3 regions of the Streptomyces sp. NPDC027189 genome follow, and region 2 is predicted to be linked to each of the others. Evidence: riboswitches for the same ligand, from Rfam matches in the RefSeq annotation. Region 2 holds a riboswitch; each other region holds the start of a gene.

Region 1 (7,621 bases), on a different contig from region 2:
CCGAGCGCATCGGGTGGTCGGCGGGGAGCGGCTCGATGTCGAACACGTCGACGCCCGCTCCGGCGATCCGGCCGCCGTGCAGCGCGGCGAGCAGCGCGTCCTGGTCGACGATCGCCGCCCGCGAGGCGTTGACGAGGTAGGCGGTCGGCTTGAGGAGGGCCAGCTCGGCGGCGCCGATCAGGCCCCGGGTGCGGTCGCCGAGCGCGAGGTGGACGGAGACGAAGTCGCTGCTCGCGAGCAACTCCTCCTTGGAGGCAGCCAGTTCCACCCCCACCTCGTCGGCGCGCTCCTTGGTGAGGTTCTGACTCCACGCGCAGACCCGCATGCCGAAGGCGAGACCGACCTGTGCCACCCTGCCGCCGATCTTCCCGAGGCCGAGCAGACCGAGCCGGCGGCCGTGCAGATCGGCGCCGACGGTGCTCTGCCAGGGGCCACCCGTCCGCAGCGCGTTGTTCTCCGTGACGATGCCCCGCGCGAGGCCGAGCAGCAGCGCCCAGGTCAGCTCGACCGGAGGCGTCGAGGAACTCGGGGTGCCGCACACGGTCACGTCGTGCGCCTCGGCGGCCGCGTAGTCGATCACCGTGTTGCGCATTCCGGAGGCGATCAGCAGCCTCAGCCGCGGCAGCCGGGCCAGCAGCGAGGCGGGGAAGGGAACCCGCTCGCGCAGGGTGACGACGATGTCGAAGTCCGCGAGCGCGGCGGCCAGAGCGTCTTCGTCCGTGAAGTGGTCGCCGTAGCCGACGACCTCCACCTCGTCCGCGATCGGCGACCAGTCCGCCATCTCGGTCGCGACGCCCTGAAAGTCGTCCAGCACGGCACAGCGAAGTTGCATGTCAGGTCCCTCCCACGCTGAGTCAAGACCCTACCCGAGCCAGGAAAGTGCACCCCGGCCGCCCAGGAGGAGGCGGCTCCGGGGGAAGCCCCGACGGCCGCGCGCTCCCCGTGGCAGTATCTGGGCTCCATGAGTGCGTCCCTGGCAGTACGGAGCTTGCGCGCGGCGGTGTTCGCCGTGCTGTGCGTGCTGCTGGCCGCCGGCGGGCACGGGCTGGCGACGGGGGACGCACCGCCGCTGTGGGCGGACGGTGCCGGGTTCCTCGCCGTCTTCGCGGCCGGCTCTCTGCTGGGCGCCCGGGAGCGTTCGCTGCTCGGGATCGGTGGCGGAATGCTGGCCGCGCAGGCCGGACTCCACCTAGGGTTCGAGGTCGCCCACCCGCGTATGGCGATGAACATGCACGGGGCGCACATGATGCACCCGCACGCACACGCCCTGACGCCCCACGCCACGGCCGCGCATGTGACCGCTGCCCTGCTCGCGACCTGGTGGCTGCGGCGCGGCGAGGCCGCGTTGTGGTCCCTGCTGCGGTGGGCCGTGGCGCTCGTGCCGGGGCTTGCGGCGTGGTGGCGGGTGCGGACGGGACCGTCTCCCGCACCGGCCCAGCAGGACGTCATACGCCGGAACGCCTTTGAGACGTGGTCACTGCGGCAGATGCTGCTGCGGCACGCCGTCTCCCGTCGGGGACCGCCGGCCGGGCTCGCGTACACGCCCTGACCGCATCCACACCAGTACGGAGTTCCCCTGATGTCCCCGACACGCACCACCCTGCGCCGAGCCGGCCTTGTCGCTGCCCTCACCACGGCCGGAGTCCTGACCGCCGCGGGCGCGGCCTTCGCGCATGTGACGGTCCACCCCGAGAGCTACGCCAAGGGCGCCACGGACGGCGTGCTGACCTTCCGCGTCCCCAACGAGGAGGACACCGCCAGCACCACAAAGGTGCAGGTCTTCCTGCCCACCGACCACCCGGTCCTGGGTGTCCTGGTCACTCCGCAGTCCGGCTGGACCGCGAAGGTGACGACCACCAAGCTCAAGACGCCCATCAAGACCGACGACGGCACGATCACCGACGCCGTCTCCGAGATCACCTGGACCGGCGGCCGGATCCGCCACGGCGAGTTCCAGGACTTCAACGTCGCCTTCGGTCAACTTCCCGACGATTCCGACCAGTTGGAGTTCAAGACGCTGCAGACCTACTCGGACGGCAATGTCGTCCGGTGGATCGAGGAGACACCGAAGGGCGGCGAGGAGCCGGAGAGCCCGGCGCCGGTGCTCACGCTGACCGCCAAGGCCGCGGGGGAGGACTCCTCCGGGGAGCCCTCCGGCGCGGCCTCGTCGTCGAGTTCGGGATCGGATAAGAGCTCGGCCGCGAGCAGCAAGAGCAGTGACTCGACCGCTCGCGGCCTCGGCATCGCCGGCCTGATCGTGGGCGTGCTCGGCCTGGCCGCGGCCGGATTCGCCCTCGCGCGCGGCCGGAGCGCCCGCTCCTAGCCGGGGAAACGGGGGCGGCTGCCACCCAGTCGATGGGCGCTGCCGCACCCGCCGGTCTCAACTCCCGTCGGCGGGGCGGACCGCCCACCGCTGCTCGACCTTGGCCAGTCGCCAGTACGCCACGGCCGCGGCCCAGACGACCACGAACAGGCCTACGATGATGTACCCGACGTTGTCCAGGTCGAGCCCCGCGATCCAGCCGGTCACGTCGTCGCGCAGGTCGAGCTTGTCGTGCAGCACGCCCACCAGTTCGATGGTGCCGATGAAGAAGGCCACCGCGATGGACAGGCCGGTGATGGTGAGGTTGTAGAAGACCTTGCGCACCGGGTTGGAGAACGCCCACTGGTAGGCGAAGTTCATGAACGTGCCGTCCAGCGTGTCGAACAGGCTCATCCCCGCCGCGAACAGCAGCGGCAGGCACAGGATGGCGTACCAGGGCAGTCCGGCCGCCGCGCCGCTGCCCGCCATCACCATCAGCGTGACCTCGGTGGCGGTGTCGAAGCCGAGCCCGAAGAGAAAGCCCAGCGGGAACATCTGCCCCGGCCGCGTGATGGACTTCGTGAAGCGGCCGAGGATCCGGTTCATGAACCCCCGGGAATCCAGGTGCTGTTCGAGCTCCTCCTCGTTGTACGTGCCCGCCCGCATCGCCCGGAAGACCCGCAGGATGCCGATCAGCGCGACGAGGTTGAGGGCGGCGATCAGGTAGAGGAAGGACCCGGAGACCGTGGTGCCCATGACGCCGAGCACCTGGTGCGTGCTGGAGCCCTCGTTCATGATGCGTCCGGCCAGCTGGGTGCCTCCGGCGATGAGCGCGGCGAGCAGGACCACCACGCTGGAGTGCCCGAGCGCGAACCAGAAGCCCACCGACACCGGCCGCTTCCCGTCGGCCATCAGTTTGCGGGTGGTGTTGTCGATGGCGGCGATGTGGTCGGCGTCGAAGGCGTGCCGCATGCCCAGGGTGTAGGCGGTGACGCCCAAGCCGATGCCGAACGCCTTGGAGCCGACCTCGTAGTGCTCCGGCACGACGAGCAGGAACAGGATGCCGAACGCGACGATGTGCAACGCCGCGATCACAGCCAGAAGTGCAGCGGTTCGGACGGTGTCCTCGCGGCGCCACCGGAACCCGGTCGCGGGGGACGACTGCGCGGGCAGGGTCATACGGTCACGCTCCAGCACCTCGTGGATCAGTTCGTGAGATGCCGTGGCCGGTCTCCTGGCTTACGGGTACACGTGCCTGCCCCTACCTTCCCGGCCTCGCGGCCAGTGGCGCCGCCCGAGGGAGGCACGGGACGGGAACTTCCCCCGATCACAGTGGCGAGGGCCGCTCCGGCCTGGGCCCCCTGAGGGGCCGTCACCGGTCTTCCCGAACACCACGGCCCACCAACCCTAGGGTCGGACTGACTCCCCCGCACAGCTGCACACCTACGCAGGTATTGAAGATCACATGGGGTCCCCTGCGAAGATGACTACCGGGTGACCGACGGCGCGACCGCCGAACTCCTCGAACACTGCGCGTCCGACAAGGGTTGAGCCGCCCCGCGCGGCGGAGCCCGGAATGGGTGCGGCCCCGGATGCCTGGGGGGCTTGCCGGGGCCGCGGGCTCACGGAGTCACCGTGGTGCGGTCATTCACTGTTGAGTTGCCAAGGTGCTGTGTCGTTCAGTCCTGGACCCGCGCCTGCTTCTTGCGGACGAAGAGCGTCGCCGCGCCGCCGATCACCACGAGGGCGATGGCTATGCCCGCGATGATCGGGGTCGCGTTGGAACCGCCGGTCTCGGCGAGGTCGGTGCCCCCGGTGGAGGTGCCGCCCACCGTCGCCGGACTCGGCTCACTGACCGTCTGGGTCGAGATGTCGCTCGTGCTGCTTTGGGTCTTGCAGTCGAGCACGCCCTTGAACCGCTTCGAGAAGCCGTTCGGCCCGTTGATCGTGAAGTCGTAGGCCTGGTCCTCCTGCAGCGGGACGGTCACCGTCTGGGACGTGCCCGCCTCGATGGTGTGCTCGATCCCCATCAGCTCGAAGGTGAACGCCTCGTCGCCCTTGTTGGCCGCCGTGATGTCCACGCCACCCTTGGCGCAGTTCTTCTCGGCGGACAGGGCGGGTATCGCGCCCTTCTCGGCCCAGTTCGCGGTCGCCGACGCGGAGACCGTCGACTCGCTGGAGCCCGCGAGGATCTGTGTCTGGCTGCGGGTCTCCGAGGTGAAGGCGCGGCCGACCGGCACGGTGGTGGACGCCTGCACGGTCAGCGATGCCGCACCGTCCGCGGCGTCCTTCGGCACGTCGAAGTAGAGCCGGCTGCCGTCGACCGCGGAGGCGATTGCCTTGCCGTCCTTGTCGACGATCTTCACCCCGCCGGCGGTGGCGTCCGAGGGCGGCGTCACCGTCACGCTGTCCGCGTTGGTGTGCACCGTGACCGGGCCGAGCTTCTCACCGGCGTGGCCGGAGACCGCGGCGGGGCCGAGGGCCAATGAGGCCTTGGGCTCCGCCAGGTTCCGCGCGCTCTTCTGCAGATAGTCCGCCAGCTTCTCCGCCTGCGGATCCACCGCGTCCACGTCGGCGCCGTCCGAGTACCGCCAGATGGCCACCTGAGTTCCGGCCGCCGCGTCCTTCTCGGTGAGGCCTGCGACGCCGGCCTTCTCGGCGAGCGCCGCGAGATCGTTCACCTGCGGGTAGGAGTTCTGCAGGATCCAGCGGATCTTGCCCGCGTTCTTGTTGCCGTTCAGCGACGTACCGCTCCAGGGGGTTTCCTGGTACTTGGCATCCCGCTGCGTCGGGTTGTGGATGTCGATGCAGTAGGTCTGCAGCATGCCGCCGTTGTCGACGGACATCTCGAACAACCCCGCGGACACCCACTCGTCCTCGCCGTTGTCATGGATGACCGCGGACCCGTACGTCTTCAGGTCGCCAATGGTGGCGGTCGCGCCGCCCAGGCTCTGCGGAGTCTCGTCGGCAACGGCCGTACCGGCGGAGGCGATCGCCCCGGCGGCGACGAGCCCCGACACCAACGTCGCGGCGGCGAGGCGGGCGGCCCCTCGCCTGCGCGTGGACAACGCAGACAGCGAAGAAAGCACAGAATTCCCCTTCGTGCAGGACCCGTTGACGTGGGGGGACGGTCCCGCCAGCAGAATCAGAAGCCCCGAGAGCTATGTCCGGCATCCTAAGGACGCGGCGCACCACGCTCCCCAGGCATGTCATCCGATAACCGATCCGACTCGGAATCGTTATCGCTCACACAGCTGTGAGCTGCGCTTATCGACAAATCCATGAGGATCGTTCGCAATGCATTTGTCGATAAGCCGCAGTTCGGTCAGGATGTGCGCTTCCCTGACATCACGTCACTCCGGCGGGCTCGGGCCGCTGTTGGGGCGCGGCCTCGGGGTCAGCCGGTGGCTCCGTTTCCCAACTCGGCTCCGGCTGAGCAGCCGGAGCCGATCCCATGTCCCCCTTGGACGCTCGTCGGAAGGCGGACGTGCCTCGCGAGAGATCGTGTCCGATCGCGGCCGCGTCGACGTCCGCCGAGGTCCAGCTCTGGCCGTCGCGCGTTTCCGTGCGTACCTTCAGCCGGCCGTGCACGACAACCGGATCGCCCACCGACAGCGACGCCCCCGCATTCGTCGCCAGAGTCCTCCTCGCCCACACCGTGAAGAAGTTGGTGTGTCCGTCGGTCCACTCGCTCTTCTCGCGATCCCAGTAGCGCGACGTCACGGCCAGCCGAAACCTCGTCGACGCTCCCGTCGACAGCTCCCGGTACACCGGCTGCGTCGCGACGTTCCCCACCACGCACACCATCGTCTCGTTCATCCCGAACCCCTCTCCCGTACGAATGCGTCTGTCGCGTGTGTTGCGTCTCTCACGTCTCTCGCGGCGACCGCATGCGCTGCGATCGCCGCGAGTTCAGACTGCCTTCGCCGGGCCGAGCCCGCTGAGCGCTGTGGGCTACCGGCCGGTTGTGGAAAGCCGCGTCACCCGATGGGGGTGCGGGCATACAACCGCGACGCGGTCACCCGACCGGCGCGGACGCCGCGCCCGTGACCCGCCCGTACTGCTCTCGCACCTCCCGGTACCGGAGCAGTTCCGCGGCCACGGGATCCAGTACGCGCGCCCTCCCGCACCCGGCGGCGGCCTCGCGCAGCCGCCGTTCCGCTTCGAGCCCGTAGCGCCGTGCGGGCCCGCGCGCCGCCATCCTGCTGCTCCACTCGACGGCCGGACCGCCGATGATGCCCGCCACCATCAGCAGCACCGGCACCCCGAGATTCGGCGACGTGACCCCGATGATCTGCCCCAGGAGCCAGAGACCGCCGATCACTTGGAGGATCGTCATGGAGGCCTGTGCCAGTACGGCGACCGGCCACCAGCCGGGCCGCGGCGGACGACCCGCCGGGGTCGCGGCGCGGGCCGCCATCTCGTCCAGCGCCTCGGGCAGCCCCTGCGCCCCGCGTACGGCCGCCTCGCGCACCGCCTGCGCCCAGGGTGCGGGGAGTCCAGACACCGCCCGGTCCGAGACCGTGCGTACGGCCTGCTCGACGCGCTGACGTGCCGTGGCCTCCTCGTCCGCGGGGGCCCGTACGGGCAGGCGGCCGGTCGGGGGGTCGCGCCGGTCCTGGCACCAGCGCCACAGCCGCAGCCAGGGCGTCCCGCAGGCGCGGTTGGCGTTGCGGCGCCAGGCGCGCTCGGCCGCCTCACCGGCCGCGACGGCGCCCACCGCGTCCGCGAGCCGGTCCGAGAACTCGTCGCGCGCCTGCTCGCTGAGCCCGACGCGGCGCCCGGTCGCGTAGACGGGCCGCAGCCGCGCCGCGGCCGCGTCGAGATCGGCCGAAATTCGACGTGCGGCGGCACCTCTCTCGGCCACGAACTGGCCAAGAGACTCGCGCAGTTCGCCGACGCCGTCCCCGGTGAGCGCGGACAGCGCGAGCACGGTCGCGCCCGGTTCGCCGTACTCGCCGAGCGCGATCCCGTCCTCGTCCAGCAGCCGCCGCAGATCGTCGAGGACCTGGTGGGCGGCGTCCCCGGGCAGCCGGTCCACCTGATTGAGCACGACGAACATGACCTCCGCGTGCCCGGCCAGGGGCCGCAGATAGCGCTCGTGGAGGACGGCGTCGGCGTACTTCTCCGGATCCACGACCCAGATGACCGCGTCGACGAGCGCCAGGACGCGGTCCACCTGTTCGCGGTGCTGGACCGCCGCGGAGTCGTGGTCGGGCAGGTCGACCAGGACGAGGCCGCGCAGTTGCGCCTCTGCCTCCGGGCTCTGCAACGGACGTCTGCGCAGCCGACCGGGGATGCCGAGCCGGTCGATGAGCG
Region 2 (7,621 bases):
CGCCGCCGCGCTCGGCTCGTACGCCATCGCCTATCGCTTCTACGCGAAGTTCATCGCGCACAAGGTGCTCAAGGTCGACGGGACACGGGCCACCCCGGCGGAGCGGCTGAACAACGGCATCGACTTCCATCCCACGGACCGGCGCGTGCTGCTCGGCCACCACTTCGCGGCGATCGCCGGCGCGGGCCCGCTGGTCGGCCCGGTGCTGGCCGCGCAGATGGGCTATCTGCCCGGCACCATCTGGATCATCGCCGGAGTGATCTTCGCGGGCGCGGTCCAGGACATGGTGGTCCTGTTCTTCTCCACGCGCCGGGACGGGCGGTCGCTCGGGCAGATGGCCCGCGAGGAGATCGGACCGTTCGGCGGGGCGGCAGCGCTGCTCGCCGCCTTCGCCATCATGATCATCCTGCTCGGTGTGCTCGCGCTGGTGATCGTGAACGCGCTCGCCGCCTCCCCCTGGGGCACCTTCTCCATCGGAATGACGATCCCGATCGCCCTGTTGATGGGCTTCTACCTGCGCGTCCTGCGCCCGGGACGGGTCACCGAGGTCTCGCTGGTCGGCGTCGCGCTCCTGCTGCTGGCCCTCGTCGCGGGCCGCTGGGTCGCCGAGTCCTCCTGGGCCGGCACCTTCACCCTCGCCCCCTCCACCCTGGTCATCTGGCTGGTGGCGTACGGCTTCATCGCCTCGATCCTGCCGGTCTGGATGCTCCTCGCACCCCGCGACTATCTCTCCACCTTCATGAAGATCGGCACGATCGCGCTGCTCGCGCTCGGCGTCGTCATCGCGCTGCCGACGCTGAAGATGGACGCGGTCACGGACTTCGCCAAGCAGGGCGACGGCCCGGTGTTCGCGGGCTCGCTCTTCCCGTTCGTCTTCATCACCATCGCCTGCGGCGCCCTGTCGGGATTCCACGCACTCATCTCGTCCGGCACGACGCCCAAGATGATCCAGAAGGAGACGCAGGTCCGGATGATCGGGTACGGCTCTATGCTCATGGAGTCGTCGGTCGCGATCATGGCCCTGGTCGCCGCGTGCATCATCGACCCGGGCCTGTACTTCGCGATGAACGCGCCCGCGGGCGTCATCGGCACCACCGTCGAATCGGCGTCGCACGCGGTCGCGAACTTCGGGTACACCATCTCCCCGGCGGACCTCGCGAAAGCCGCGCACCAGGTCGAGGAACAGAGCCTGCTCTCCCGTACCGGCGGCGCGCCCACCCTCGCCGTCGGGGTCTCGGAGATCTTCTCGAAGGTCACCGGCGGAAGCCTGCGCGCCTTCTGGTACCACTTCGCGATCATGTTCGAGGCGCTGTTCATCCTGACGGCGCTGGACGCGGGCACACGCGTGGGCCGGTTCATGCTCCAGGACATGCTGGGGAACGTCTACCGCCCCTTCAAGAACGTGAGCTGGAAGCCCGGACTGATCGCCACCAGCGCCCTCGTGTGCGGACTGTGGGGCTACTTCCTCTGGGTCGGCGTCCACGAACCCCTCGGCGGCATCAACCAGCTCTTCCCGATCTTCGGCATCTCGAACCAGCTGCTCGCGGCGGTCGCCCTCGCCGTCTGCACGACCCTGCTGGTGAAGTCCGGACGCCTCAAGTGGGCCTGGATCACCGGCATTCCACTCGTCTGGGACGCCACGGTGACTCTCACGGCCAGCTATCAGAAGGTGTTCTCCAGCGACCCACGCGTCGGCTTCTTCAAGCAGCGCAGCGTCTACCAGGACGGCATCGACGCCGGCAAGGTCCTGCCGCCCGCCAAGAGCATGGACGACATGCACACGGTCGTCACCAACTCCACGGTGGACGGCGTCCTTTCGGCCGTTCTCGCCGTCCTCATCGTCGTCGTGATCGTCGACGCGGCCCGGGTGTGCGTCCGGCACGTACGCCGCCCGGCCCTCTCCACGCTGAGCGAGGCGCCGTATGTGGAGTCGAAGATCGTCGCCCCGGCCGGACTGATCCCCACGCAGCGAGAGAGGCAGGAGGAGCGAGATGCGATCGGCGCTGCACCGGGCAGCTAGTGGAATCCGTTGGTACATACGGGAGTTGACAGACGAATCCGCTTACGACCGCTATGTCGCATACCTCCGCAAAGACCACCCGGACGCCCCCGTACCGTCGCGCCGGGACTTCGAGCGAGCACGCACGGACCGTCAGGAGGAGGACCCGCGCCAGGGGTTCCGCTGCTGCTGACGGCACGAACCGCAGCCCACACGAACCCTCCACATCCGCTAACCGGACGGGGGTTCCCTAAAGCGGAACCGTCGCCTAGATTGCCTGCGCGTTACACAGGTGATCAGTGAGGGGACGGAGCCGCCATATGTCAGATGTGCCCGAAGTGAAGCCACCGGCGGTGACGCCGGTCCGCGTCGTGATAGCCCTCTGCCTGCTCGCCCCCTTCGTGGCGATGCTGTGGGTCGGCTCGTACGCGAAGACGGACCCGATCCTCATCGGCATCCCGTTCTTCTACTGGTACCAGATGCTGTGGGTGCTCATGTCCACGGCGCTGACGATGATCGCCTACAAGCTCTGGCAGCGTGACCAGCGCGCCCGCGCCACCACGAAGGGCGGTGCCGAGGCATGAAGGACGGCGTGAACGGCGTGGCACTCGCCGTCTTCATCTTCTTCTTCCTGGCCGTCACGGTCATGGGCTTCCTGGCCGCGCGCTGGCGCAGGGCGGACGACGAGCACAGCCTGGACGAATGGGGCCTGGGTGGACGCTCGTTCGGCACCTGGATCACCTGGTTCCTGCTCGGCGGCGACCTCTACACGGCGTACACCTTCGTCGCCGTGCCCGCCGCGATCTACGCGGCAGGCGCCGCCGGCTTCTTCGCGGTCCCGTACACCATCCTGGTCTACCCGCTGATCTTCACGTTCCTCCCCCGCCTGTGGTCGGTCTCCCACAAGCACGGATACGTGACGACGTCGGACTTCGTGCGCGGCCGCTTCGGCTCGAAGGGCCTGTCCCTCGCCGTGGCCGTCACCGGCATCCTGGCCACCATGCCGTACATCGCGCTCCAGCTGGTCGGTATCCAGGCCGTCCTGGACGTGATGGGCGTGGGCGGCGGCGACAACACGAACTGGTTCGTGAAGGACCTCCCGCTCCTCATCGCCTTCGGCGTACTGGCCGCGTACACCTACTCCTCCGGCCTGCGCGCCCCGGCCCTGATCGCGTTCGTGAAGGACACCCTGATCTACATCGTGATCGCGGTGGCCATCATCTACATCCCGATCAAGCTGGGCGGGTTCGACGAGATCTTCAAGGCGGCGAGCGACAAGTACACGGCGGCGGGCGCGGGCGGAATCGTCCCCGCCGAAGCGGGCCAGTGGACGTACGCCACCCTCGCCCTTGGCTCGGCACTGGCGCTCTTCATGTACCCGCACTCGATCACGGCGACGCTGTCGAGCCGCAGCCGTGAGGTGATCCGCCGCAACACCACGATCCTCCCCCTGTACTCGCTGATGCTGGGCCTGCTCGCCCTGCTCGGGTTCATGGCGATCGCGGCCGGAGTGAAGGTCACGAACGGCCAGCTCGCCATCCCGCAGCTCTTCGAGACCATGTTCCCGGACTGGTTCGCGGGCGTGGCCTTCGCCGCCATCGGCATCGGAGCGCTGGTCCCCGCGGCCATCATGTCCATCGCGGCCGCGAACCTCTTCACGCGCAACATCTACAAGGACTTCATCAAGCCCGACGCGACTCCCCAGCAGGAGACCAAGGTCTCCAAGCTGGTCTCGCTCCTGGTGAAGGTCGGTGCGCTGGTCTTCGTCCTCACCATGGACAAGACGGTCGCGATCAACTTCCAGCTCCTCGGCGGCATTTGGATCCTGCAGACCTTCCCGGCCCTGGTCGGCGGCCTGTTCACCCGGTGGTTCCACCGCTGGGCGCTGCTCGTGGGCTGGGCCGTCGGCATGCTCTACGGCACGTTCGCGGCGTACGGGGTCGCCTCCCCGACGCAGAAGCACTTCGGCGGCAGCGCGAAGGAGATCCCCGGGATCGGGGAGATCGGCTACATCGGCCTCACAGCGTTCGCGCTCAACGTCGTGGTGACCGTCGTCCTCACCTTCGCCTTCCGGGCGTTCAAGGCCCCCGAGGGCGTCGACGAGACGTCCCCCGAGGACTACACGGCGGACGCGGGCGACCCCGGGGTACAGACGGAACTGCCCCCGGCCACGGCTGGGGCGACTCACTAGGCACCCGCAGCCGAGGATGCCGTCGGGGTGGGTGCGCCAACCGGTGCTCGCAGAGTGCCGGTTGGCGCACCCGTGCCGCCCCAGCAGCACGATGGCCCGCAGTGGGGAAGCGCGGGTGGGCCGCCGGCGCGCATGCCCGCAGCTGAGCCGGCACGCACCCGCAGTCGCCCACGCACGGAAGGGGCCGTGCCGGTACATCACATGGCCCGTCGCTTGCGTGGTTGCCAACAGGCAGAGCCATGAAAGCCAAGCGATCTGCCACAGGCGACGGGGCGCACGGACCGGCACGGCCCCGCCCCACCCGCCGGCGGCAGGCGCAGACGCACGCAGCCGCAGACACCGCAAGACGGGCCGCCGGACAGAATCCGGCGGCCCGTCGCCGTGCCCGTCCGGCACGAGGTCGAGCAGGCCGTCTCCGAGATCGCGGTGGCCCACGACCGCGTACTCGGCGGCGTGACCTTCGTCCCGCAAGGCGGCCCCATGGCCGACATGGCCCGCCAGGGCGAGGCCGAGATCCGCACGCTCGCGGTCGCGACCGAGGACCGCGGCAGGGGCACAGGCGAAGCCCTCGTCCGCGCCCGCGTCGACCGCGCACGCGCCACGGAAGCGCGACTGGAACCCCATCCCGGACATCGACGACATCCTGCCGATCACCTACGAGTTGACGCTCCAGCACACTCCGTAGCACTCCCGGACGCCGACGCGACACAACATGTGGGGGTGCTCCCGCAGCCCGGCACAAGATGTATGCTCATGCTCGCTGTCGCCGCAGGGGAATCCGGTGCGAATCCGGAACTGTCCCGCAACGGTGTACTTGTACGTGTTCATGCCCCGCGTGGCCGCGTACGCGTTTCAGTCCGAGGACCTGTCGACAGCGCGCCCCGGCCACCCGGCCCGGGCGCCGACGACGTCCGGGCCTCGCGGAATGGGCCGGTGGACGCGGTGCGCCGCTGCCCAGAAGCGCCCCCGTGTGCCCCGCTCCTCCCCAACAGGCCCCGTGCCGAGCGAGGGAGAGCCCCAAGTGACCATCGCGCCAGCCGACCCGGCTTCAGCTTCCGTTTCCGCGAAGCAGGCCCCGGTGGAGACGGACGGTCCCGGTACCACGCTGCTGCGTACCCTGACCGACCTCACCGCCGACCTCCCGGACGCCGACCCCGGCCGGGTCGCCGCCGCCGCGCTGCGCGGCCGGTCCGCCCGCGCGGACGACGCGGAGCTGCGCGAACTGGCCACCGAGGCCGCCGCCGGCCTCATCTCCGAGGACCCGGCGTACTCCCGCCTCGCCGCCCGCCTGCTGACGATCAGCATCGCGGCGGAGGCCGCCTCACAGGGCGTGCGATCCTTCTCCGAGTCCATCGCCACCGGCCACCGCGAGGGGCTGATCGCCGACCGCACGGCGGAGTTCGTACGGCTGCACACGGCCCGCCTGAACGAACTGATCGACGTGCACGCCGACGACCGCTTCGGCTACTTCGGCCTGCGCACCCTGCACAGCCGCTACCTGCTCCGGCACCCGATCACCCGCAAGGTCATCGAGACGCCCCAGCACTTCATGCTCCGGGTGGCGTCCGGCCTCGCCGAGGACGACACCACCCGATCCGTGGACGAAGTCGCGTCCCTCTACCGGCTCATGAGCCGCCTGGACTACCTCCCCTCCTCCCCCACGCTCTTCAACTCCGGTACACGGCACCCGCAGATGTCGTCCTGCTACCTCCTCGACTCCCCGCTGGACGAGCTGGACTCCATCTACGACCGCTACCACCAGGTCGCGCGCCTCTCGAAGCACGCGGGCGGCATCGGCCTGTCGTACAGCCGGATCCGTTCCCGCGGCTCCCTCATCCGCGGCACGAACGGGCACTCCAACGGCATCGTCCCGTTCCTGAAGACCCTCGACGCCTCGGTCGCCGCGGTGAACCAGGGCGGCCGGCGCAAGGGCGCCGCCGCGGTCTACCTGGAGACCTGGCACTCCGACATCGAGGAGTTCCTGGAGCTGCGCGACAACACCGGTGAGGACGCCCGGCGTACGCACAATCTGAACCTCGCCCACTGGATCCCGGACGAGTTCATGCGCCGGGTCAACGAGAACGGGATCTGGTCCCTGTTCTCCCCCTCCGACGTGCCGGAACTGGTCGACCTGTGGGGCGACGAATTCGACGCGGCCTACCGCAAGGCCGAGGAGAGCGGCCTCGCCAAGAAGACCATTCCGGCCCGCGACTTGTACGGCCGCATGATGCGCACCCTCGCGCAGACCGGCAACGGCTGGATGACCTTCAAGGACGCCGCCAACCGCACCGCCAACCAGACGGCGGAGCCGGGCCACACCGTCCACTCCTCGAACCTGTGCACCGAGATCCTGGAGGTCACGGACGACGGCGAGACGGCGGTCTGCAACCTCGGCTCGGTGAACCTGGGCGCCTTCGTCGACACGACGAGCGGCGACATCGACTGGGAGCGCCTGGACGAGACGGTCCGCACGGCCGTCACCTTCCTGGACCGGGTCGTCGACATCAACTTCTACCCGACCGAGCAGGCGGGCCGCTCCAACGCCAAGTGGCGCCCGGTGGGCCTCGGCGCGATGGGCCTCCAGGACGTCTTCTTCAAGCTCCGCCTGCCCTTCGACTCCCCCGAAGCGAAGGCCCTCTCCACGCGCATCGCCGAACGCATCATGCTCGCCTCGTACGAGGCCTCGGCCGGCCTCGCCGAGCGCAACGGCCCGCTCCCGGCCTGGGAGAAGACCCGTACGGCCCGCGGTGTCCTCCACCCCGACCACTTCGACGTGGAGCTGACCTGGCCGGAGCGCTGGGCGGCCCTGCGGGAACGCATCGCCGCCGTAGGCATGCGCAACTCTCTCCTCCTCGCCATCGCGCCCACCGCGACGATCGCGTCCATCGCGGGCGTGTACGAGTGCATCGAGCCACAGGTGTCGAACCTCTTCAAGCGCGAGACGCTCTCCGGAGAGTTCCTCCAGGTCAACTCCTACCTGGTGGACGAGCTGAAGAAGCTCGGCGTGTGGGACGCGCAGACCCGGGAGGCTCTGCGCGAGTCCAACGGCTCGGTGCAGGGTTTCACTTGGGTGCCGCAGGACGTCCGCGACCTCTACCGCACGGCGTGGGAGATCCCGCAGCGCGGCCTCATCGACATGGCCGCCGCCCGGACCCCGTTCCTGGACCAGGCCCAGTCGCTGAACCTGTTCCTGGAGACGCCGACCATCGGCAAGCTCTCCTCGATGTACGCGTACGCCTGGAAGTCGGGCCTGAAGACGACGTACTACCTGCGCTCGCGCCCCGCGACGCGCATCGCCCGCGCCGCCCAGGCGCAGGGCCGGCCCGAGAAGACCATCCCCGTCCAGCAGGTGGCCGAGCCCGACGCCGTCGCCTGCTCCCTTGAGAACCCCGAGTCCTGCGAGGCGTGCCAGTAATGACCCCCCCGAACAC
Region 3 (7,621 bases), on a different contig from region 2:
TCGACGCCCTCCGGCTGACCGCCGACACGATCACGGGTTTCCGCGAGCTCGCCTACACAGCCCTCGACTTGACGACCCTCGCCGGCGGCCTCGACGCACGGCTCGCTCCGGAGCTGGGCCCCGAGGACTTCGTCACCGCCGTGCTCGCCGAGTTCGCGCCCGGCGAGGTACGACTGGTCAACTGCGGTCACCCGCCGCCCCTGCGTGCCGGCCACCGCATCGAATTCCTCGAACCCCTTGTCACCGCCCCGCCGTTGGGACTGTGCCCCGACCCGCGCCAGTACCGCGTACGGCTCCAGCCCGGCGACCGGCTCCTCCTCTACACCGACGGCCTGACCGAGGCCCGCGACCCGGAGGGCGGCCCCTTCCCCCTCCTCGGCGAGGCCGCGATCGCCCTGCGCGAGCCGCTCCCCGACGAGGCCTTGCACACCCTGTACGCCCGCCTGATCGCCCACACCGGCTCGGCCCTCGCCGACGATCTCGCCCTGGTCCTGTGCCAGCCCGTGGAGACGACGCTCCCCGCGCGCGTGCCGTGAAGTCATGCGCCCGGCGCAGTACGGTCGCCCCCGGCCCGAGCTCCAGCGCGCGCTCGCGGCGGACGGATCGGTGCCCGGCCGATGATGTCGCGGCATCCACCGCCGACGACTGGCTGGCCTTCGCCCGCATGCTGCTCGCCGACGGCGCGGCGGGCAACCGTCGCCTCCTCTCCCCCGCCTCGGTACGGCAGATGACCACCAACCACCTCACCCCCGCCCAGCGCGAGATCGGGGCGCTGTTCATGGAGGGCCAGGGCTGGGGCTACGGCGCCCAGGTCGACATCGAACCCACCGACCCCTGGAACGTCCCGGGCCGCTGCGGCTGGACCGGCGGCACCGGCACGACGGCCCACATCGTCCAGTCGACCGGCACGGTCACCGTCCTGCTCACCCAGGTCGCCATGGAGAACCCGACGCCCACCCCGCTGATGCGGGACTTCTGGCGCCGTACCGCTCAGTGAAGCAGCGTCCGGATCAATTCCTTGGCGTCGCCAAGGAGTTGGACCTCGCGCACGCTCATCGTCGGATTGGCCGCCCGGCGCCGGCGCGCTTCGGCGAGACCGTCCTCCGTCACGCCGGGAGTGCCCTCGCCGAGCATCGCGGCCAGCGTCTCGCGCGCCACCTCCGCGTACGGCTCACCGCCGACGGCGACCTGGGCGAGGATCACGGCGGACATGCCCCAGTCCAGGCCGGGCGCGCCCTCCTCGGCGTTGGCCCAGTCGATGACCTTCGGGCCGTCCGGGGTGAGCATCACGTTGTCCGGGTGCAGGTCCAGGTGCAGCACGCGGACCGCCGGGTCCGCCGAGACCCGGGCGGGCAGCGCGTGCAGCCCGCGCAGCAGCCGGGCGAGGGTGACGCCCGCCTCCCGCGGGGAGAGCAGACCGGCGCCGAACGCCTCCAGCATGGTCGGCCCGGACAGCCGCTCCATCACCAGGTCGCCGCGGGTCGCCGCCCGCACGCCCGGCACCGGATAGCCGTGCCCGCGCACATGCTCCATCACCGCGGCCTCGGCCGTGGCGTCGCCCCACCCCTCCCGGTCCCGCCGCAGTACCCACGCATCGTCGATCTCATAGACGTCCGCCGAACGCCCCGAGCCGAGCAGTCTCCCCGTTCGCATGGGCCGACTTTAGGGCCTGTCCTCCGGATTGGCCCGGCATCCGCCTGGGCTCACAGGCGGCCCTCAGGCGCTTTGCTACGGCCCGGTAGAGTGAGCGCGTCGTCATCACACCCGTACGGGGAGAAGCCGGTGGAATTCCGGCGCTGACCCGCAACCGTGAGCCGCCCACCAGGGACGGTGAGCCGGATCGCCTCGGAAGGGAAGTGACCGGCTCGTGCCACCGGCAACCCGCCGCTGGCCGGCACCGTCGAGGGATACGGAGCCGGAGCCGCCCGGATGCTCCAGCGTGCGCCCGGTGCTGCCCGGCTCCCCGCAGGGAGAGTCATGATTGTTCGCCGCAGCGCCGCGGTACTGGCCGCCGCCGTCGTCATCGGTACGGCCGTCGCACCGGCAGCGTTCGCCGCCGACGCGTCCCCTTCTCCCTCCCAGGCGATCCCGTCCGGGCTGTACGGCTCCACCGACCCCACCTACGACGGTGTCTGGCGGCAGTCGCTCGCGCTGCTCGCCCAGCACACCGTGGGTGTCAAGCCCACCGGCAAGGCCGTCGACTGGCTGACCGGACAGCAGTGCGCGAACGGGGCGTTCGCTCCGTACCGCGCCGACGCCACCGCCAAGTGCGACGCCAAGACGATGGTCGACACGAACAGCACGGCCGCCGCCGTGCAGGCCCTCGCCGCGCTCGGCGGGCACGACGCCGAGACGGGCAAGGCCGTCGGCTGGCTGAAGTCCGTGCAGAACAAGGACGGCGGCTGGGGGTACACCGCGGGCGGGGCGAGCGACGCCAACTCGACGTCCGTGGTGATCGGGGCACTGACGGCCGTGGGCGAGAAGCCCGCCGATGTCGCCAAGGCAGGCAAGTCGCCGTACGACGCCCTGGTGGCTCTGTCCATCGCGTGCGGCTCGGACGGTGGCGGCGCGTTCGCCTACCAGCCCGACAAGAAGGGCAAGCTCGCGGCGAACGCGAACGCGGACGCGACGGCGGCGGGGGTGCTCGGCGCCCTGGGCAAGGGGTTCGTGGCGAAGGCCGGTGCGGCGTACGACCTTACGCAGTGCGCCACCACGGACTCGCCCGGACCGCAGGACGTGGCGCAGAACGGCGCCGACTATCTGGCCAAGTCGCTGAAGAAGACCCCCTACCTGAAGTCCGCTCTCGCCGGTGCCAAGGACCAGCCCGACTACGGCAACACGGCGGACGCGGTCGTGGCGCTGTCCGCCGCGGGCGCGACATCGTCGGCGAAGGAGCCCCTCGCCTGGCTGGAGAAGAACTCCGGCGCCTGGGCGGCGAAGGCAGGACCGGCCGCGTACGCCCAGCTGATCTTCGCCGCCCACGCGACCGGCACCGACCCTCGTCACTTCGGCGGCGCGGACCTCGTCAAGCAGCTCGGCGCGACCGGTCCGGCGACGAACGCGTCCGACTACTCGGCCGCCCCGAGCGACGAGAAGAAGAAGGACGACGACAAGGGGCTCGGTGTCTGGTGGATCGTCGGCGTCGGTCTCGTCGCCGGTATCGGCATCGGCTTCCTGATCAGCGGCCGCAACAAGAAGCAGCAGCTGTGAGCCGCCGTCGGACGTCCGCGCCGGTCCTGACCCTGGCCCTGCTGCTCCTCGTACTCGGCGGCGCGGGGCAGGCCCGTGCCGTCGGCTACCGCTACTGGTCCTTCTGGGACCTGACCGGCGGGAAGTGGACGTACGCGACACAGGGTCCGTCGACCGCGCGGCCGTCCGACGGCGACGTCGAGGGGTTCCGCTTCGCGGTGAGCGAGGACTCGCAGGACGCCACGAAGCCGCGCGGGGCGGCGGACTTCGCATCCCTATGCGCGAAGACGCCCGCCCAGCAGGGCAAGAAGCGCGTAGCCCTGGTCATCGACTTCGGCACGACGGCGGACGCGCCGTCCGGCGAGACGCCGCCGGCCCCGCGTACGGCGTGCGCCCGCGTCCCCTCCGACGCGACGACGGCCGACGCCCTCGCGTCGGTCGCCAAACCCCTCCGCTACGACACCAACGCCCTGCTGTGCGCCATCGCGGGCTACCCGCGCACCGGCTGCGGCGAACAAGTCTCCGCCACGAAGCCGACGGCCTCCGCCCGTCCCCGGGCGAAGGCCACCCACCACGGCCCATCCGTCGGCCTGCTCGCAGGCGCCGCCGCGGTGGCCCTGCTGGGCACGGCTGCCGTCTGGCAGGCGCGCCGCCGCCGGGGCTGACGCGGGGGTGGGAACGATGACGACGGACGACGACGAGCAGGCCGAGGCGGCCGCCACTGCCGAGGCTGCCGCTGTGCCCACCCGTCCCGCAGGGCGATGGGGGTCCCCCCTGCTCGAGCGAAGCCGAGAGCTTGGGGGAGGGTGGGCACAGCCTCCAGCGCCGGGTGCCGACCCAGCGGAGCGCCCGCTGCAACGCCGTACCCGCACGCCGCAGGCGACCCGCAGCAACGCCCTCCACCCGGGCGCCTGGTGGATCTGGGCCCTGGGCCTGGGAACCGCCGCCTCCCGCACCACGAACCCCCTCCTCCTGGCACTCCTCGTCGGCGTAGCCGGATACGTCGTGGCGGCGCGCCGGAACGAGGCACCCTGGGCCCGCTCCTACGGCGCATTCGTGAAGCTGGCGGCCGCCGTCCTCGGCATCCGGCTCGGCTTCGCCGTGTTCCTGGGATCCCCGATCCCGGGAACGCACCTCATCGTCACGCTCCCCGAAGTCCCCCTCCCCCACTGGGCCCAAGGCATCCGCATCGGTGGCCGCATCACCGCCGAGGGCCTGGTCTTCGCGCTGTACGACGGCCTGAAACTGGCCACGCTGCTCATCTGCGTGGGCGCGGCGAACGCCCTCGCCAACCCGGCGCGTCTGCTGAAGTCGCTGCCAGGAGCGCTGTACGAGGCGGGCGTCGCGGTGGTCGTCGCCCTGACCTTCGCCCCGAACCTGATCGCCGATGCACAGAGACTGCGCGCCGCCCGCAGGCTGCGCGGGCGCCCCGACCGGGGCCTGCGCGGCCTGCTGCATGTGGGACTCCCGGTCCTGGAGGGCGCGTTGGAGCGCTCGGTCGCCCTCGCGGCGGCGATGGACGCGCGCGGCTACGGCCGCACCGCCCAGGTCCCGCCCGCCGTCCGCCGCACCACCGCCGTACTGACGCTGGGCGGTCTGCTCGGCGTCTGCGCGGGCACGTACGGACTGCTGACCGCCGAGGGCGGCAGCTACGGCCTGCCGGTGCTGCTGGCCGGGCTGGCCGCGGCGCTCGGCGGCCTGTGGCTGGGCGGCCGCCGCTCGCTGCGGACGCGGTACCGGCCGGACGTGTGGGCCGCACGGGCGTGGCTGGTCGCGGGGTCGGGCGTGGCCGTGGCGACGCTGATGATCGTCGCCGCCTCGTACGATCCCGTGGCGCTGCGCCCGGGCGTCGTCCCCCTCGTGGCCCCCACCCTCCCGCTCTGGCCCGCGGCGGCGATCCTCCTCGGTCTCCTCCCGGCCTTCGTCGCCCCGATCCCCAAGGAGCCGTCATGATCCGCTTCGAGGATGTCTCCGTGACGTACGACGGTGCGGCCGAACCCACCGTCCGGGGCGTGGACTTCGAGGTGCCCGAGGGCGAACTGGTGCTGCTCGTGGGGCCCTCCGGGGTCGGCAAGTCGACGGTGCTGGGCGCGGTGAGCGGTCTCGTCCCGCACTTCACGGGCGGAACGCTGCGCGGCCGGGTCACGGTCGCCGGACGGGACACCCGCACCCACAAGCCGCGCGAACTCGCGGACGTGGTGGGCACGGTGGGCCAGGACCCGCTGTCCCACTTCGTGACCGACACCGTGGAGGACGAACTCGCGTACGGCATGGAGTCGTTGGGCCTCGCGCCGGACGTGATGCGCCGCCGGGTGGAGGAAACCCTGGACCTGCTGGGCCTGGCGGCGCTGCGCGACCGACCGATCGCCACGCTCTCCGGCGGTCAGCAGCAGCGGGTCGCCATCGGCTCGGTCCTCACCCCGCACCCGAAGGTCCTGGTCCTGGACGAGCCCACGTCCGCCCTGGACCCCGCCGCCGCGGAGGAGGTCCTCGCCGTCCTCCAGCGCCTCGTCCACGACCTCGGCACCACCGTCCTGATGGCCGAGCACCGTCTGGAACGCGTCATCCAGTACGCAGACCAGGTCGTCCTCCTCCCGTCCCCGGGCGCCGCACCGCTCCTCGGCACCCCCTCCGAGGTAATGGCCGTCTCCCCGGTGTACCCGCCGGTGGTGGACCTGGGCCGCCTCGCCGGCTGGTCCCCCCTCCCCCTGACGGTGCGCGACGCACGGCGGAGGGCGGGGGCGTTGCGGAAGCGGTTGGCCGAGGTAGCAGGCACAGCCCAGAGCACGGACTCAGAAGCAGGCGCAGCCCCGAGCACGGACTCAGAAGGAAGCGCAGCCCCGGGCGCAGAGGCAGAAGCAGCCGCAGGCGCGGGTCCGCGGGCCGCGGGGAGTCCGCGCGCCCATGCCGTTCCCGCTCCCCGTTCCCCCGCGCGCCCCCACTCCACGCCCCGCTTGTCCCGGCTCCTCCGCAGGGCCACCCCCACCGCTCCCGCTCCCGCCCCCGCGCAAACAGCCGTGGTCGAATCCCTCGCCGTCCGGCGCGGGCGCGTCGAGGCGCTCCGCCGTGTCGATCTCACCGCCGCCCCCGGCGAGACCATCGCGCTGATGGGCCGGAACGGCGCCGGGAAGTCCACCCTCCTCGGAGCGCTGGTCGGGTTGGTCGAGCCCGCAGCCGGATCCGTCCGGGTCGGCGGGGCGGTCCCGCACCGCACGGCGCCGCGCGAGCTCGTACGACGCGTGGGCCTCGTACCCCAGGAACCGCGGGATCTGCTGTACGCGGACACGGTGGCCGCCGAGTGCGAGGCCGCCGACCATGACGCGGGCGCCGAGCCGGGCACCTGCCGGGCTCTGGTGTCGGAGCTGCTGCCGGGGATCGCGGACGACACCCACCCCCGGGATCTGTCGGAGGGCCAGCGGCTGGCACTCGCGCTGGCCGTCGTGCTGACGGCCCGCCCCCCGCTGCTGCTCCTCGACGAGCCGACCCGCGGCCTCGACTACGCGGCGAAGGCCCGGCTGGTCACCGTGCTGCGCGGCCTGGCCGCCGAGGGCCACGCCATCGTCCTGGCCACCCACGACGTGGAACTCGCCGCCGACCTGGCCCACCGTGTGGTGATCCTCGCGGACGGCGAGATCGTCGCCGACGGCCCCACCGCCGAGGTGGTCGTCGCGTCCCCCTCCTTCGCCCCCCAGGTCACGAAGGTGCTGGCCCCCCAGCCATGGCTGACCGTCCCCCAGGTCCGCACGGCCCTGCGCGCGAACGAACCGGAGTCCCAGGAATGAGCGAGCCGACGGGCAAGCCCGCGCCTGTGAGCCGAACGGGCTCCGAGCCGACGGCCACACCCGCGCACGGCGCCGCAGCCGCGCCCGCCCCGGGGGCCCCGCAAGGCAGCCCCGCAGGCTCGCCCCAGCCCCCGTCGCACCCCCAAGCCAAAGCCATCCGCCTCGGCCCGCGGTCCATAGCCGCCCTCGTCCTGGTCAGTGCCACCGGTGTCGCCGGGTTCGTCTGGCCCCTGTTCGCGGGGCCGGGCTCGCAGGTCAGTGCGCATGCGCAGGATGCGCCGTGGTTGTTCGCGGGGCTGCTCGTGCTGCTCGTCGCCGTCGTGGCCGCGACGATCTCGGAGTCGGGGCTGGGGCCGAAGGCGGTTGCCATGCTCGGTGTGCTGGCGGCGACGGGAGCGGCGCTGCGGCCGATCGGGGCCGGGACCGCGGGCATCGAGCCGATGTTCTTTCTGATGGTGCTGAGCGGGCGGGTGCTCGGGCCGGGGTTCGGGTTCGTGCTCGGGTCGGTGACGATGTTCGCGTCGGCGCTGCTCACCGGCGGGGTCGGGCCGTGGATGCCGTTCCAGATGCTCGCCATGGGGTGGTTCACCATGGGCGCCGGGCTGCTGCCGGGCCCCGACCGGCTGCGCGGGCGGGCCGAGCTGGTGATG

What was found. A riboswitch is a leader RNA that binds a small molecule or an ion and turns the genes downstream of it on or off. The one in region 2 is predicted to bind cobalamin.
Region 1: it holds a riboswitch for cobalamin, as region 2 does, so the genes downstream of both, nicT (Nickel transporter NicT) here and ACZ4RZ_RS01050 (ribonucleoside-diphosphate reductase subunit alpha) in region 2, are expected to answer to the same signal.
Region 3: it holds a riboswitch for cobalamin, as region 2 does, so the genes downstream of both, ACZ4RZ_RS37735 (prenyltransferase/squalene oxidase repeat-containing protein) here and ACZ4RZ_RS01050 (ribonucleoside-diphosphate reductase subunit alpha) in region 2, are expected to answer to the same signal.

What each region holds. Positions count from the first base shown of each region.
Region 1 is NZ_JBVHRI010000004.1:433,788-441,408, reverse strand. Features, by position in the region: gene ACZ4RZ_RS12900 (D-2-hydroxyacid dehydrogenase family protein) at 1-832, opposite strand, end outside; gene ACZ4RZ_RS12895 (hypothetical protein) at 962-1,549, shown strand; gene ACZ4RZ_RS12890 (YcnI family copper-binding membrane protein) at 1,580-2,323, shown strand; gene nicT (Nickel transporter NicT) at 2,381-3,481, opposite strand; cobalamin riboswitch at 3,510-3,713, opposite strand; gene ACZ4RZ_RS12880 (Cys-Gln thioester bond-forming surface protein) at 3,982-5,370, opposite strand; gene ACZ4RZ_RS12875 (single-stranded DNA-binding protein) at 5,651-6,121, opposite strand; gene ACZ4RZ_RS12870 (YfjP family GTPase) at 6,321-7,621, opposite strand, start outside.
Region 2 is NZ_JBVHRI010000001.1:227,016-234,636, forward strand. Features, by position in the region: gene ACZ4RZ_RS01025 (carbon starvation CstA family protein) at 1-2,020, shown strand, start outside; gene ACZ4RZ_RS01030 (YbdD/YjiX family protein) at 1,992-2,192, shown strand; gene ACZ4RZ_RS01035 (DUF3311 domain-containing protein) at 2,320-2,583, shown strand; gene mctP (monocarboxylate uptake permease MctP) at 2,580-4,190, shown strand; partial or broken gene ACZ4RZ_RS01045 (GNAT family N-acetyltransferase) at 4,611-4,875, shown strand; cobalamin riboswitch at 4,938-5,077, shown strand; gene ACZ4RZ_RS01050 (ribonucleoside-diphosphate reductase subunit alpha) at 5,212-7,605, shown strand; gene ACZ4RZ_RS01055 (ribonucleotide-diphosphate reductase subunit beta) at 7,605-7,621, shown strand, end outside.
Region 3 is NZ_JBVHRI010000023.1:691-8,311, reverse strand. Features, by position in the region: partial or broken gene ACZ4RZ_RS37750 (PP2C family protein-serine/threonine phosphatase) at 1-536, shown strand, start outside; partial or broken gene ACZ4RZ_RS37745 (serine hydrolase domain-containing protein) at 632-997, shown strand; gene ACZ4RZ_RS37740 (phosphotransferase) at 991-1,653, opposite strand; cobalamin riboswitch at 1,729-1,883, shown strand; gene ACZ4RZ_RS37735 (prenyltransferase/squalene oxidase repeat-containing protein) at 1,978-3,210, shown strand; gene ACZ4RZ_RS37730 (SCO2322 family protein) at 3,207-3,854, shown strand; gene ACZ4RZ_RS37725 (energy-coupling factor transporter transmembrane component T) at 3,871-5,142, shown strand; gene ACZ4RZ_RS37720 (ABC transporter ATP-binding protein) at 5,139-6,971, shown strand; gene ACZ4RZ_RS37715 (ECF transporter S component) at 6,968-7,621, shown strand, end outside.